Regions from separate parts of the Rhodococcus sp. PAMC28707 genome, predicted to be linked through region 1. Evidence: riboswitches for the same ligand, from Rfam matches in the RefSeq annotation. Region 1 holds a riboswitch; the other holds the start of a gene.
The links. Region 1 has a riboswitch for cobalamin ahead of E5720_RS09655 (CbtB-domain containing protein). Riboswitches for the same ligand answer to the same signal wherever they lie in the genome.

Region 2: another riboswitch for cobalamin. It lies ahead of cobN (cobaltochelatase subunit CobN); the one in region 1 lies ahead of E5720_RS09655 (CbtB-domain containing protein).

What each region holds. Positions count from the first base shown of each region.
Region 1 is NZ_CP039253.1:2,130,222-2,137,343, forward strand. It holds gene E5720_RS09625 (NAD(P)/FAD-dependent oxidoreductase) at 1-1,167, shown strand, start outside; gene serS (serine--tRNA ligase) at 1,175-2,428, opposite strand; gene E5720_RS09635 (ankyrin repeat domain-containing protein) at 2,439-2,834, opposite strand; gene E5720_RS09640 (septum formation family protein) at 2,868-3,959, shown strand; gene E5720_RS09645 (metallopeptidase family protein) at 3,973-4,305, shown strand; gene E5720_RS09650 (CbtA family protein) at 4,430-5,188, opposite strand; gene E5720_RS09655 (CbtB-domain containing protein) at 5,215-5,409, opposite strand; cobalamin riboswitch at 5,441-5,579, opposite strand; gene E5720_RS09660 (histidine phosphatase family protein) at 5,635-6,201, shown strand; gene E5720_RS09665 (PE domain-containing protein) at 6,294-6,596, shown strand; gene E5720_RS09670 (PPE domain-containing protein) at 6,652-7,122, shown strand, end outside.
Region 2 is NZ_CP039253.1:24,245-31,366, forward strand. It holds gene cobN (cobaltochelatase subunit CobN) at 1-2,411, opposite strand, end outside; cobalamin riboswitch at 2,458-2,584, opposite strand; gene cobG (precorrin-3B synthase) at 2,624-3,772, shown strand; gene E5720_RS00085 (precorrin-8X methylmutase) at 3,804-4,430, shown strand; gene cobJ (precorrin-3B C(17)-methyltransferase) at 4,427-5,932, shown strand; gene E5720_RS00095 (cobalt-precorrin-6A reductase) at 5,929-6,687, opposite strand; gene cbiE (precorrin-6y C5,15-methyltransferase (decarboxylating) subunit CbiE) at 6,666-7,122, opposite strand, start outside.

The DNA of each region.
Region 1 (7,122 bases):
ATCGTCGACCGCAACGATTACCACCAATTCCAACCGTTGCTCTATCAGGTTGCGACGGCGCAGTTGCCTGCCGCCGACGTCGCACGACCGCTCGCAACGATCTTCGAAGGCTTCGAGAACGTCCGAGTGGTTCAGGCAGAGATCAGCACCCTGGATTTTGCCTCACTGTCACTCACCGCCGCAGGCGAAAAGATCTCGGGCGACTATCTCGTCGTCGCAGCTGGAGCGCGCGCCAACTTCTTCGGAACGCCCGGCGCAGAGGAATTTTCGTTCCCGCTGTACTCCGTCGCCGACGCCGAGAAGCTTCGTCACCACGTCAGCGAGGTGCTGCGCGGTGAACACGATCCACTCGACGTCGTCATCGTCGGAGGCGGACCGACCGGCGTCGAGACCGCGGGCGCCTTCGCCGAACTGTTCACGGCTCTGCGCAAGATGAATCATCCAGGCGGTCGCGGGGAGGCCTGGCTCGTCAACCACGGGCCTGCGTTGCTGGCACCGTTCAGTGAACGCTCGCATGTCTACGCACACGACAAGCTGGTCGAACACGGCGCGAAAGTTCGACTCGGGGTCGGCGTCACCGCAGTCGATGCCGATGGCGTCGTGCTCAGTGACTCCACCCGCATCGACTCACGGACCGTCATCTGGGCCGGCGGCGAATCCGCGGCACCAGTGGCCGCGACCGGCGACGCGAAGCCCGGTCCCGGCGGACGACTCGACGTGCTGGCCGATCTCACCGTCCCGAGGTTCGACAATGTCTACGCCGTCGGCGACGTGGCGAACATTCCGAATGTAGACGGAAGGACATTGCCCCAGTTGGGTTCGGTCGCTCAGCAAGCAGGGACTTGGGCGGCCCACAACATCGAGCTGACTATCGCGGGAAAGCATCGGAAGGTCTTCCAGTACAAGGACAAGGGCATCATGGCGATGATCGGCCGCGGGGCCGCTGTCGCAGAGGTCGGCGCGCACCGACATCAGGTGGAGGGGCCACTCGCATTCGCGGCGTGGCTCGGCGTCCATGCCGCACTACTGAGCGGCGCGCACAGCAAAGTCGACGCTTTCCTGTCCTGGGCGTGGGACTACTTCGACAGCGATCACGCCGCGATCGTCGAGTGCCACGGCAATCCGAAGCGGATCGCCTGGGCCGACGACGTGAAGCCGACCATCTGACACGTCTCTAGCGCAGAACATCCGTTCCGACGAACGGCACCAAAGCTTCCGGCACCCGAACGGTCCCGTCGGCCTGCTGGTGATTCTCGAGGATCGCCACGATCCACCGCGTCGTGGCCAATGTTCCGTTCAGCGTCGCAGCAATCTGCGGCTTGCCGTTGTCGTCGCGGTACCGAACACCCAGGCGTCGGGCCTGGAAGGTCGTGCAGTTCGACGTCGAGGTCAGCTCGCGGTAGGCATTCTGCGTCGGCACCCAAGCCTCGCAGTCGAACTTGCGCGCCGCCGAGGACCCGAGATCGCCACCGGCGACGTCGATGATTCGGTACGGAAGCTCCACTGCTGCAAGCATTTCGCGCTCGAACTCGAGAAGCTTGCGATGCTCGGCCGCTGCATCCTCGGGCTTGATGTAGGAAAACATCTCGATCTTGTCGAACTGGTGGACGCGGATGATCCCGCGAGTGTCCTTGCCGTACGAACCCGCTTCGCGACGAAAGCACGTCGACCAGCCCGCATAGCGCTTCGGGCCTTCGGACAGGTCGAGGATCTCGCCTGCGTGATAGCCGGCCAGCGCGACTTCCGACGTGCCGACGAGATACAGATCGTCGGCTTCGAGTCGGTAGATTTCATCGGCGTGCGCTCCCAGGAATCCGGTTCCCGCCATGATCTCCGGCCGCACCACCACCGGCGGGATCATCATGGTGAACCCGTTCTTGACGGCCTTCTGCGCCGCCAGTTGCAACATCCCCTGCTGCAGCAGCGCACCGTACCCGGTCATGAAGTAGAACCGCGAACCCGACACCTTCGCGCCGCGTTCCATGTCGATCAGCTTCAGCGACTCACCAAGCTCGAGGTGGTCCTTCGGCTCGAAGTCGAACGTCGGGATCTCACCGACGGTTTCCATCAACACGAAGTCGTCTTCGCCGCCGGCCGGAGCTCCCTCTTCGACGACGTTCGACAACGCGCGTTGCGCGCTGTCCACCGCAGCATCTGCCTCGTTCTGGCGCGCCTCAGCAGCCTTGACCTTCGCCGCCAGTTCGGACGACCCTGCCAACAACGCAGGACGCTCCTCCGCTGACGCCTTCCCGACGCGTTTGCCGAGGGCCTTCTGCTCGGCGCGGAGCTGATCGCCGGCAAGCACTGCGGCCCGTCGGGACGCATCGGCGCCGAGGAGCACGTCGACTAGCGCGGGATCTTCCCCACGGGTGTGCTGTGAGGCACGGACGACATCGGGATTCTCACGAAGAAACTTCAGGTCGATCACGAGGAAAACCTTACTTGCCGAGCAAGACCAGGTAGTCCTCGCGTCCGAACATGCGCGCCGCGTCGATCGCCGACGGATGACCACCGTGCGGATCCGCTCCGCCCTCGACCAGCTCCCGCACCACCTCGTCCTCCCCCTTGAAGACCGCGCCTGCGAGCGGCGTCTGGCCCTTCTCGTTCGGCCGATTCACATCTGCACCCTGGCCGACCAGCATGCGAACAGTGCGCGGGTGACCGTGATAGGCCGCCAGCATGACCAGGGTGTCCCCCGCCTCGTTGTTGAGGTCGACCGGCACTCCGGCGTCCAGATATATCTTCAACGACTCGGCATCACCGTCGCGGGCCATCGTGAACAGTCGGCCCGCAAGCTCGGCGATGTCAGCACTGGTCTCCTCGGGGTCTGTCATAGGAACCGAAGATACTCGGGCATGATGGAGTTGATGTCCACCAGCGATCCGGTTCGGCCGGGGAAACCCACAACGACACGCAACCCGCGCACAGTATCGGCGCACGGTGCGCGTCGAGGACTCGCCTTCGTCGCTGTGGGGGCCGTCGCGGCTGCTGCGATCACGCTCTCCGTGTCCGGTGGCTTCTCGCAACCGGAGAAGATCGCCACCCACTCGGCCGCCGGGCCTGCGACGTCGGGTGCCGTCACGGCCAAGACGTTCGGTTCGGCCGATCCAGGCACGTGCCTGCAGTGGACGCCTACCGACGACCCCGAAACCGACCGACAGGACCTCACCGAAGTCTCCTGCGCCGACCCACATCGATTCGAAGTAGCAGCCGACGTCGATCTGAGTGCCTACCCCGGGCTCGAGTTCGCTCCGAACTCGGTCTACCCGGGAGCGCAACGGTTCGGACAGCTACGCGACGAGCATTGCGTCGATGCCGTCGACGACTATTTGGGTGCCAAGTTCGATCCGAGCGGCAAGTTCAGTGTCGGCCTGATGTTCCCCAGCCAAGCAGGATGGGCATCGGGCGAACGAACATTGCGGTGTGGAATCCAGAAGTCCACGAACACGGGAATTCCGCAGGAGATGACCGGCTCGGTGCTCGACCTGGATCAGTCGAACGTGTGGGAGCCCGGCACCTGCATCGGCATCCTGCAGAACGTGCCCGCCGATCCGGTCGACTGCAGCGCGCCCCACGCCTTCGAGGTGGTCTCCGTCGCAGACCTGAGCCAACAGTTTCCGAACGGAATTCCCAACGAGGCCGACCAGGACGCCTACCTCACGACTGTCTGCACCGACGCCGTGAACGCATACCTCGGCTCCCCAACCTCCCTGCGGGACAAGACGCTGACGCTGTTCTGGGACAACATCGACGTGACCAGTTGGCTGGCTGGTAGCCGTCAGGTCAGCTGTTCGATAGGAAGTGAGCTCGACACGGGCGGGTTCGCGACGATCGTCGGATCGGCACAGGGCGACATCCTCATCAACGGTCAACCGCCGGTACCGCCGCCGTCGGCCCCGGACGGTCGGGCACTTCCGACGCCGCTGCCCGGTGCCGCCCCGATCACGTCGGGAGGATGACATTCCTACCGACATGAGCCGCGCCGACTTCGAAAACGCTGTCGGCGACGCCCTCGACACGCTTCCGCCGGACATCACCGACCGCATGGACAACGTCGTCATTCTCGTCGAGGAAGAGCACCCCACCGAGAACATCCTCGGCCTGTACGAGGGGGTCGCGCTCACCGACCGCTACGAGTACAGCGGGCATCTACCGGACGTGATCACCATCTACCGTCGTCCGATTCTGGATATGGTCGACGACCCCGAGACCGCTCGACGAGAGATCGCGATCACCGTCGCCCACGAGGTAGGGCACCATTTCGGCATCGACGACGAGCGCTTGCACGAACTGGGTTTCGGGTAGTTCCCCGCCGCTTGAATGGTCGATTTCAAGACATCTGATCGTATGAATGGACCATTCAAGCGGGCTGGGGTGGGCCCGAACCAACTGGGCGCTGAAGCGGGCTGGGGTGCGCTGAACTCGAGAGCTACGCCGTAATCGACTCGCGCGCCTTGCCGACAGCCCGATCGGTGAAGAATGCGAATGCCAACCCGAGCGCGATCCACAGCGTCGCCTGCGTCGCCAGCGAAGACAGTCGGAACTCCCACAGCAGTGTGGCCGGGAAGTCCGCGCCGACCTCGTTGATCGTGGGCAGCAGTACATATCCCAGGCCTACCACGACGAGGAACGCCGCCAGCGGAGCCGCGATCCGAACGGCAAGCGAACTGTGCGACGCCACCGTTTTCGCGACGTAGATTCCGATTGCTACCGCCAACAACCCGAGAACAACAGAAGCGAGCCACAGCCAGGTGCGCTGATTGATGGTGTCCGGGTCGCCCACAGCAGGTGGATTGGCCGGATATTTGAAGAACGGGACAGCTTCGATTGCCACCCAGCCGAGCGCGCCGACAGCGAGGGCAAGTGTGGACCCGGACAGCGAGGTGAACCGCCGAGCGTAGTGCAGCACCGTCGCGAAGATGGCACCGAGCGCGAGCCCTGCCAGCCCGGTTGCGAGGAACAGCCCCGCACGTTGGCCGTCACGGCTTACGAGTGCATCTTCTTCGTCGTGCGAGTGTGCGCCCGGAGTTACTTCGGCGTGCTCGGCTGCACCTGCCGCCTCTTCGATGGCGATGGCCGAATTTACGTGAGGCTCACCGATGACGAACGCGATGGTGCCCGCGAGCAGACCTGCGATGAGACCCGCCAGGAGTCCGCGGACGAGCAACTGAAGATAGGTCCCCTGCAAGGTGGTCACACGCGGGGACGTCGCGGTCAGTGACACGGGAGACCCAGCAGGTGGCGTCCGTCGTGCATCAGTTCGTGCATGTACATTCCACTACGTGAAATGGCGCCCTGGTCGAAACCGACCAGGTAGAGCACGACGAATGCGAGGAGCACCACCGCCGCGACGACGACTGCGAGGGCAGCCGACTCCGTGGCGTTGCTGGGATTGTGAACGATGGCCATGATGGAATGCCTCCTGGGATTATGCGTCCCTTTCGAACCGAAGCGATGTGTCAGTTTTCTGGCTCTCGGAACCGCTGAGGTCCGATCACAGTGGCGCAACCGCTCCGGATTCACACCGGAATTGCCTGTACACATCGCGCTTACCCGCGAACTCTGGCACCGATATCAGCCCGGTGTCAATCGGAACCAGGGTGCGATGAGCCCATGGGTGGAGAGGAGTGCTCGATGCCGTCGACAGTGACGCGGCTCTCGCTGGTCAGCCATGGCACGACCGAGGCAATGCGCCGTGCCAGGTTTCATTCGGACGAACCGGTCGATTCGGGCGGGCTGAAGCGGCTGGAGGAACTCACGTTCGACTCGGACGCCGAGATGACGATGATCGCCCCGGAGCGGCGAACTCGACAGACTGCGGCGGTCCTCGGCGTAAAGGGAGCCATCGTCGCCGACCTCGCCGACCTCGATTTCGGCGAATGGACCGGCCGAACGATGGATGACCTCGACGAGTCCGAGCTGCTGGGGTGGCTCACCGACACTTCCACCGTCCCACCATGTGGTGAATCGATCGACGCACTGTTCGACCGCGTCGGGCAATGGATGAACAGGGTGGCGACCGAGCGTCGTCGGCTGCTGGCGGTCACGCATCCTGCTGTCGTCCGCGCCGTCGTCGTCACAGCACTCGACGCGCCGTCGTCCTCGTTCTGGCGGGTGGACATCCCACCCGCGACGGTGACGAATCTGAACTTCCGAGGTGGGCGATGGACCCTTCGGTCTGCGGCAGAAAAAATCACCTGAGCTTTTTTACGCGGAGTGGAACCGATTGCCCAGTGCCGTCGTCAAAGTTCTACGAGAGCGAAATTTTCGCTGCGTGACGAAGGAGTGGGGTTATGCCCGGAAATGTGCGCGTCGACCCGGTTGCCCTCGAGGCCGCCGCCGCCGAGTTGGATGCCCTCGCAGCTCGGCTCCAGGCGAGTCTGACTGCCGCATCGCTACCCATTCAAGTCACACCCTCCGGCAGCGAGGAAGTCTCACTCCTCGCCAATCGCTACTTCGTTCGCGCTGCGGGTTCGTTCACTCCCGCTGCCACCGACGCCATCGGCGAACTGATCGAGGCTGCTGCCGCACTGCGGGCACAGGCGTCCGCGTACCGAGATGTCGACTTCGAACACGGTCGGGCACTGACAATCTGAAGAGCTGACTATCCACAAGCACTGACGGGGCTGAGTAAATGACGGGGGAGATGTTGTGACACTGGGCGTAACGGGGGTCGTGTGGCTACCACGCACTGCAACAGTAAATTCAGGGGCGTTGCTGCTGGGAACCGGTCCGGCCCCGCTGATCGGTGCCGCGAGCGCGTGGGGGTCGGTTGCGGCCGCCTATACCGACGCATCGATCACAGTTGGTCGGGTCATGGCTGTCCTCGCGGCCGGCTGGGAAGGTGAGGCGGCCAATGCGGCCCAAGCTCGCTTCGGCGGATTTTTGGCGTGGACGCAGGGTGCGGCAACGCGTGCCACCGAGATCAGCGGACACGCTCTCGCCGAGGCTGCGGCCTATACGACTGCGGTCGCTGCGATGCCGAATCCGGTCGCGATAGCTGCTGTGAAATCCGCCAAAGTTGCCGCGTACAGCTCTGGTGGCGCACTGAACGGCAGCGCCGAAGCACTCGAAGTTGCAGACCAGTCACTAGACGTTCAGGCTGCGATCGTCATGGACGCC
Region 2 (7,122 bases), 2.1 Mb from region 1:
ATGAGTCCGCGCAGCGGGGACCCGCTCGGTCCGGCGGGAATGAACCCACCGTCGAGCGCATGGAGGATCTGGTCGATCTCGCGAGAGGTTGCCCGAAGCCTGGGAACCACCTCGGTGGCCGCGAAGCGAAGGATCTCGGCAACGACCGGTCCGTGCTCTGCCGCTACTGCTTCGGCGGCGCCGGGATCCCACTGAGTCGTCTGCATCGTCGCCACCAGACCGTGTGCGATCGACTCGATGGCGTCGACTCGTGTTCGCTCCTCGTCTCCGTCTTCGCTCAGTCCCAACGCTTCGCGAAGTCCGGGCACGGTTTGTTCGCCACCCCACATCTGACGTGCACGCAGCATCGCCAGCACCAATTCCACCTCGGCGTCGCCGACCGGCTCCTGACCGAGGATGTGCAGACCGTCCCGGATCTGGACGTCCTTGATCTCGCAGAGCCAACCGTCGACGTGCAGCAGCATGTCGTCGAATACTTCTTCGTCGGGACGCTCCTCCAATCCGAGGTCCTGATGCATCTGGGCCGCAGTCATCAGCGTCCAGATCTGCTGCCTGATAGCAGGCAGTTTGGCCGGGTCCAAAGCCGAAATGTTGGCATGCTCGTCGAGCAACTGCTCGAGCCGGGAGATGTCGCCGTAACTCTCGGCGCGGGCCATCGGCGGGATGAGGTGATCGACCAGAGTGGCGTGGGCACGACGCTTGGCCTGCGTCCCCTCGCCCGGATCGTTGACGAGGAATGGGTAGATCAGCGGCAGGTCGCCGAGTGCGGCATCGGTGCCGCACGAAGCGGACATCCCGAGCGTCTTACCTGGTAGCCACTCGAGGTTGCCATGCTTTCCGAGGTGGACCATCGCATCGGCACCGAAGCCGCCGTCCTGAATCGACGCCTGGATCCAGCGATACGCCGCGAGATAGTGATGACTGGGAGGTAGATCGGGATCGTGATAGATCGCGACGGGTCGCTCGCCGAATCCGCGGGGCGGTTGAACCATGATGACGACGTTGCCGAACTGCATTGCCGCGATGACGATCTCGCCTTCGGGATCGCTCGAGCGATCGACGTACAGATCACCGGGAGCCGGTCCCCAATGCTTCTCGACGGCGGACGTCAGGTCCTCCGGGAGCTCGGCGAACCAAGACCGGTACCGCGCGGCCGAGATGCGGATCGGATTGCCCTCGAGCTGTGCGTCGGTGAGCCAATCCGGGTCTTGTCCACCGCGCGCGATAAGTGCGTGGATGAGTGCGTCGCCATCGCGGGCGGCCAAGCCCGGAACGGCGTCGGGTCCGTCCTCTGGTCCGAGATCGTATCCCGCGGTGCGCATCTCGGTCATGAGCGAAATCGCGCTTGCCGGCGTATCGAGGCCGACGGCATTTCCGATGCGAGCATGTTTGGTCGGGTACGCCGAGAACATCAGGGCAATCCTGCGCTCCGACGTAGGAATGTAGCGAAGTCGTGCATGACGCACCGCGATTCCAGCTACCCGCGCAGCACGTTCGTGATCGGGGACGTAGGTGGTCAGGCCATCGCCGTCGATCTCTTTGAACGAAAACGGAACCGTGATGAGTCGGCCGTCGAATTCGGGAACTGCAACTTGAGTCGCAACGTCGAGCGGCGACATGCCGTCGTCGTTCGCATCCCAGGTAGCCCGACTGCTGGTCAAGCAAAGCCCCTGCAGGATGGGAACGTCCAGCGCGGCTAGTTCGGTCACGTCCCATGCTTCGTCATCGCCGCCTGCCGACGCGCCTGCAGGCTTGGTTCCGCCCGCGGCCAACACAGTCACGATCATCGCGTCGGCCGACTTCAAAGCGCCCAGTAGTTCCGGGTCTGCGGCGCGCAACGACGCGCAGAAGAGCGGAAGCGCCTTCCCACCCTTCGCCTCGACGGCCGCGGCAAGAGCTTCGATGTATGCCGTGTTTCCGGCCAAATGCTGCGCTCGGTAGTAGAGGATCGCGATGGTCGGTCCGCCGGCATCGGCGGGTGTCACCGAAGACTCCAACACTCCCCACGTAGGTGTGTGGACGGGCGCAGAAAACCCGTGACCGGTGAGCAGAACGGTGTCGGACAGGAAGCCGAAGAGTTCGGCAAGATTCTCCGGGCCACCTTCTGCCAGGTAATTGTGGGCTTGAGCTGCGACGTTGCCGGGGACGGTCGACAACTCCATCAACTCGGCGTCCGGCGCCTGCTCCCCACCGAGAACGACCACCGGCACGCCGGAGGCGAGTACCGCATCGACGCCCTCCTCCCAGGACCGCTTCGACCCCAAGATCCGGAGCACGATCAAATCAATGCCCTCAGCCAGCCCGGCAACATCGTCGGCGAGCAGGCGCGAAGGATTTCCCCACCGATAGTCGGCGCCGCTGGCACGCGCGCTGAGCAGGTCGGTGTCCGATGTGGACAGAAGCAGGATCACGGTTACTGCCCTCCTCGGGGTTTTCGCGCCCCGCATTCGTCTTGCGTGTGGGCTCACGGGAGAGGGTCTGGCTTTCACAGTGGCGCGACCGCGCCGGAGTTACACCGGCTTCCTCTCGGCCGAAGCCGTTCGAAGGGGATGCTACCGAAGAAACCCTCCGGCTCGTTACATCGGGAAACCCCGACAGGATGCACTTGTAGCCTGGACAGGTGATGTCGAGCGACCCGAGAACAACCCCCGACCGCTGCCCAGGTGCACTGACCTTGCACCAAGCAGCCGATGGCGCGCTGGCCAGGGTGCGGCTGCCCGGCGGAATGGTCGACCCTTCCCACATGCAGGTTCTCGCAGAGGCTGCTGGCGATCTCGGCAACGGGTCTATGCAGCTGACATCCCGCGGCAACATTCAATTCCGCGGGGTTCGGGACAGCACCGAGCTGGCTCGACGGCTTGCGAATGCCGGTATGTTGCCCTCCCCGTCACACGAGCGTGTGCGCAACATACTTGCCTCGCCCTTGACTGGTCGGGTGAATGGTGTCACCGATGTCCGAACCTTGATCACCGCACTCGACCGAGGCCTGTGCGCCCGTGCCGAGCTGGTGGATCTTCCCGGCCGGACACTGTTCGCCCTCGACGACGGCCGAGGCGATGTCACCGCTCTGGACCCGGACTTCGGTGTCCAAGCGCTCTCGCCCGAGTTGTTCGCCTTGATCCTCGGTGGCGCTGATACGGGTGTCCGGGTCGAACGCGACAGCGTCGTCGATGTGCTGGTGGACACCGCCCGAATATTCGTCTCGTTGCGGGGAACGGAGTGGCGACTGGCCGAGCTCGCCGACGGACCCGCAAGAGTTCTCGCAACGCTGGGCCTCGATTCATCCGGATACGACCCGACAATCACGGGCCCACTGGCCACTCGACCGTCCGATACACCCCCGATCGGGTGGCTGTCGCAGGCCGACGGACTCGTCGCGCTGGGCGGAGTCCTTGCGCTCGGCGTCCTCGACGCACGTCTCGCCGAGTTTCTCGCTGCAATCGACAAGCCGCTCGTCGTCACGCCGTGGCGCGGGATCGTCGTGTGCGATCTCGACGAGGGCGCTGCCGAACAGGTGGTTCGAGTACTGGCCCCGATGGGCCTGATCTTCGATGCCGACTCACCTTGGGTGAACCTCAGCGCCTGTACCGGCTCACCTGGGTGCGAGAAGTCGAATGCAGACGTGCGGGGGGATCTACGTGACGCCGTGGCTGCCGGCCGGAATCTTGCTGACCAACGCGAACATTGGTCAGGATGCGAGCGTCGATGCGGCAGGCCGAAAGGCGAGATCGTGGACGTCGTCGCCACCGGCGCCGGATACCGGGTGTCATGAGGGGTCTCCGTTCTGACCTATCGTGAACTCCATGTACGACTACATCCGCGACGGTGCGGAGATCTATCGACAGTCCTTCGCGACCATTCGAGCCGAGGCGGATCTTTCGGCGTTCGCCCCTGACGTCGCGCAGGTCGTCGTGCGGATGATCCATGCCAGCGGTGAAGTCGACCTCACCGAAGTTGTCGGTGCCACACCGTCGGTTGTTTCCGCCGCCCGCTCTGCCCTTGCTGCAGGTGCACCGGTTCTGTGCGATGTCAAAATGGTCGCGGCAGGCGTCACACGTCGACGGTTGCCCGCCGACAACGAAGTGATCTGCACGCTGTCGGATCCGAGAGTGCGTGATCTCGCGGCCAAGATGGGCACGACTCGAACTGCAGCCGCGCTCGAATTGTGGGGAGATCGGCTCGATGGCGCGGTAGTCGCGATCGGTAACGCACCGACAGCGCTGTTCCATTTACTCGAGATGCTGGCTGCAGGCGCACCCAAACCCGCCGCGATCGTCGGAGGTCCGGTCGGTTTCATCGGTGCTGCCGAATCCAAGGAGGACCTCATCGCATCGAACTTCGGTCTCGAGTATCTGGTGGTTCGAGGACGGCGTGGCGGTAGCGCCATCACAGCCGCCGCAGTGAATGCCATTGCAAGCGAGGAAGAATGAGCATAATTCCAGGCAAGTTGTGGGGCGTCGGCATCGGGCCCGGGGATCCCGAACTGGTGACGGTCAAAGCTGCGCGGGTCATCGGTGAAGCCGATGTCGTGGCATTCCACAGCGCCAAGCATGGCAAATCCATCTCACGCGGAGTCGCCGCCGGCTATATGCGCGAAGGTCAGATCGAAGAGCACCTGGTCTACCCGGTCACCACGGAGAGCACCGATCACCCAGGTGGCTATCAGGGAGCTATCGACGAGTTCTATACCCAGACAGCCGAACGCCTTGCCGCACATCTCGAGTCCGGACTCTCGGTTGTCCTCCTCGCCGAGGGCGACCCGCTTTTCTACAGCTCCTACATGCACATGCACAAGCGGCTCTGCAACCGATTCGACGTCGAGATCGTACCGGGTGTGACTTCGGTGAGTGCGGCCTCGGCCGCACTGAAGACACCATTGGTCGAGCGCGACGAAGTCTTCACGGTGCTACCCGGAACTCTGCCTGTCGCCGAGCTGACGAGACGGCTTCGAAACACCGATGCGGCGGCAATCATGAAGCTCGGGCGCACCTACCCCAATGTTGCAGCTGCACTGAAAGATTCAGGACGACTCGACGAAGCTTTCTACGTCGAACGCGCCAGTACCGGTAGCGAACGGGTTCTTGCCGCTGCCGACGTCGTCGCCGACGAGGTGCCGTACTTCTCCATCGCAATCGTGCCGAGCCCGGCGAACAATCCCGTCGAATCGCGCACGCTGGGTGAAGTCGTCGTAGTCGGCCTCGGTCCGGGTGCAGACAGGTGGACGACAGACGAGGTTCGTCATGAGCTTCGCGCTGCCACGGACCTCGTCGGTTATGTGACGTATCTCGACCGAGTGCCGTTGCAGGCCGGACAGATTCGGCATGCAAGCGACAACAAGGTCGAGTCCGAACGCGCTGCCTTCGCATTGGATCTCGCGAAGCGGGGTCGACGGGTTGTAGTGGTGTCGTCCGGCGATCCTGGAGTGTTTGCAATGGCCTCGGCAGTCATCGAGATCGCCGCCGAAGATCAATGGTCTACCGTGCCGGTGCGGGTCGTCCCCGGAATGACCGCAGCCAATGCGGTTGCAAGCCGCGTCGGTGCACCCCTCGGACACGACTATGCCGTGATTTCACTGTCGGATCGCCTCAAGCCCTGGGACGTCGTGGCCGCCCGCTTGTCTGCTGTGGCCGAAGCGGACATGGCGATTGCCATCTACAACCCCGCCTCGAAGTCGAGGACCTGGCAGATCTCTGCGACACGTGACATCCTCCTCGAACATCGTGGCCCCGACACTCCGGTGGTCATCGGTCGCGCGGTGGGAAGCGAAGACGAGTCGGTGACCACCGTCCGGTTAGCCGATCTCGCCGAAGCGAAAATCGATATGAGGTGTCTTCTCATCGTGGGATCCTCGCTCACGGAGGTCATCGACACGGGTAGTGGCCCAATGATCTTCACGCCACGGAGATACCCTGCTGCAGAGGGACGAGCCTAGCCGGGAAGCGAACCAAGCCAGGCCAGCACGTCGTCCACGGTGTGAACCACACGTCGATCGGGTGGCACTGTCGGCCGGGCGATCATGATCACTGGAATGCCCAGTTCTCTCGCCGCGGTGATCTTCGCTTCCGTCATCACTCCCCCGCTGTTCTTGCTGACGACGGCGTCGATCCCACGGCGACGCATCAGTTCGATCTCGGCGTCGATGTCGAACGGCCCTCGCGCGAGCAATAATTCGTGATGGATCGGAAGTACCGGGTCCGGTCGATCGATGCTACGAATCAGAAACCAGCTGGATTCGACCGCCGCGAAGGCCGCTACCTCCTGACGCCCGATCGTCAGCAGGACGCGACCGGCGTCGGCTGGAATGGCCGCCGCTGCTTCGCCTGGGGTGAATACCTCTATCCACTGGTCACCGGGCCTGCGGGACCATGGCTTGCGATGCAGTCCGAGAAGCGGGATGCGATGGTGTGCAGCGGCGATGGCGGCGTTGTTCGAGATCGTGGAGGCGAAGGGATGCGTCGCGTCCACCATCGCGTCGATCTCGTGATCGTGCAGCCAGCGGGTCAGCCCGTCGGCCCCGCCGAACCCGCCGACGCGCGAAGTGCCCAGCGGGAGTTTCGGGTCCCGGACGCGGCCGGCCAGAGAAGTGACGAAGTCGAACCGATCGTCGCCGGACAACCGTGCGGCCAGCTCGCGCGACTCGGAGGTGCCTCCGAGTACCAGCACCCTCACTGCTTGATCGATATCCACTGCGCAACGGGAAGTTGCGGTCGCCAACTCGTGAACGAGCCCAAAGGCTCCCCCCGGTAGATCTGAAACTTTCGTAGCGAACCACCGTACCGATCCACACAGTGCAAAAGAAGCGCCTCGGATTCGGCCGTCACCGCATTCGCGACGAGTCTCCCCCCTGGTCGTAGTTGCGACCAACAGGCCTCGATCATCTCGCTCTGTGTCAATCCGCCACCGATGAACACCGCATCGGGATACTCACCGTCGCCGAAGCAGTCGGGTGCAGCGCCGCGAACCTGAAGCGCCGGAACACCGAGCGCACGTGCGTTGGTTTCGATCTGTGATCGCCGTGCTTCGAGAATCTCGAATGCGATAGCAGTGCAACGTGGATCCGTTCGCATCCATTCGATACCGATCGATCCGGACCCGCCACCGACATCGAACAACACTTCTCCC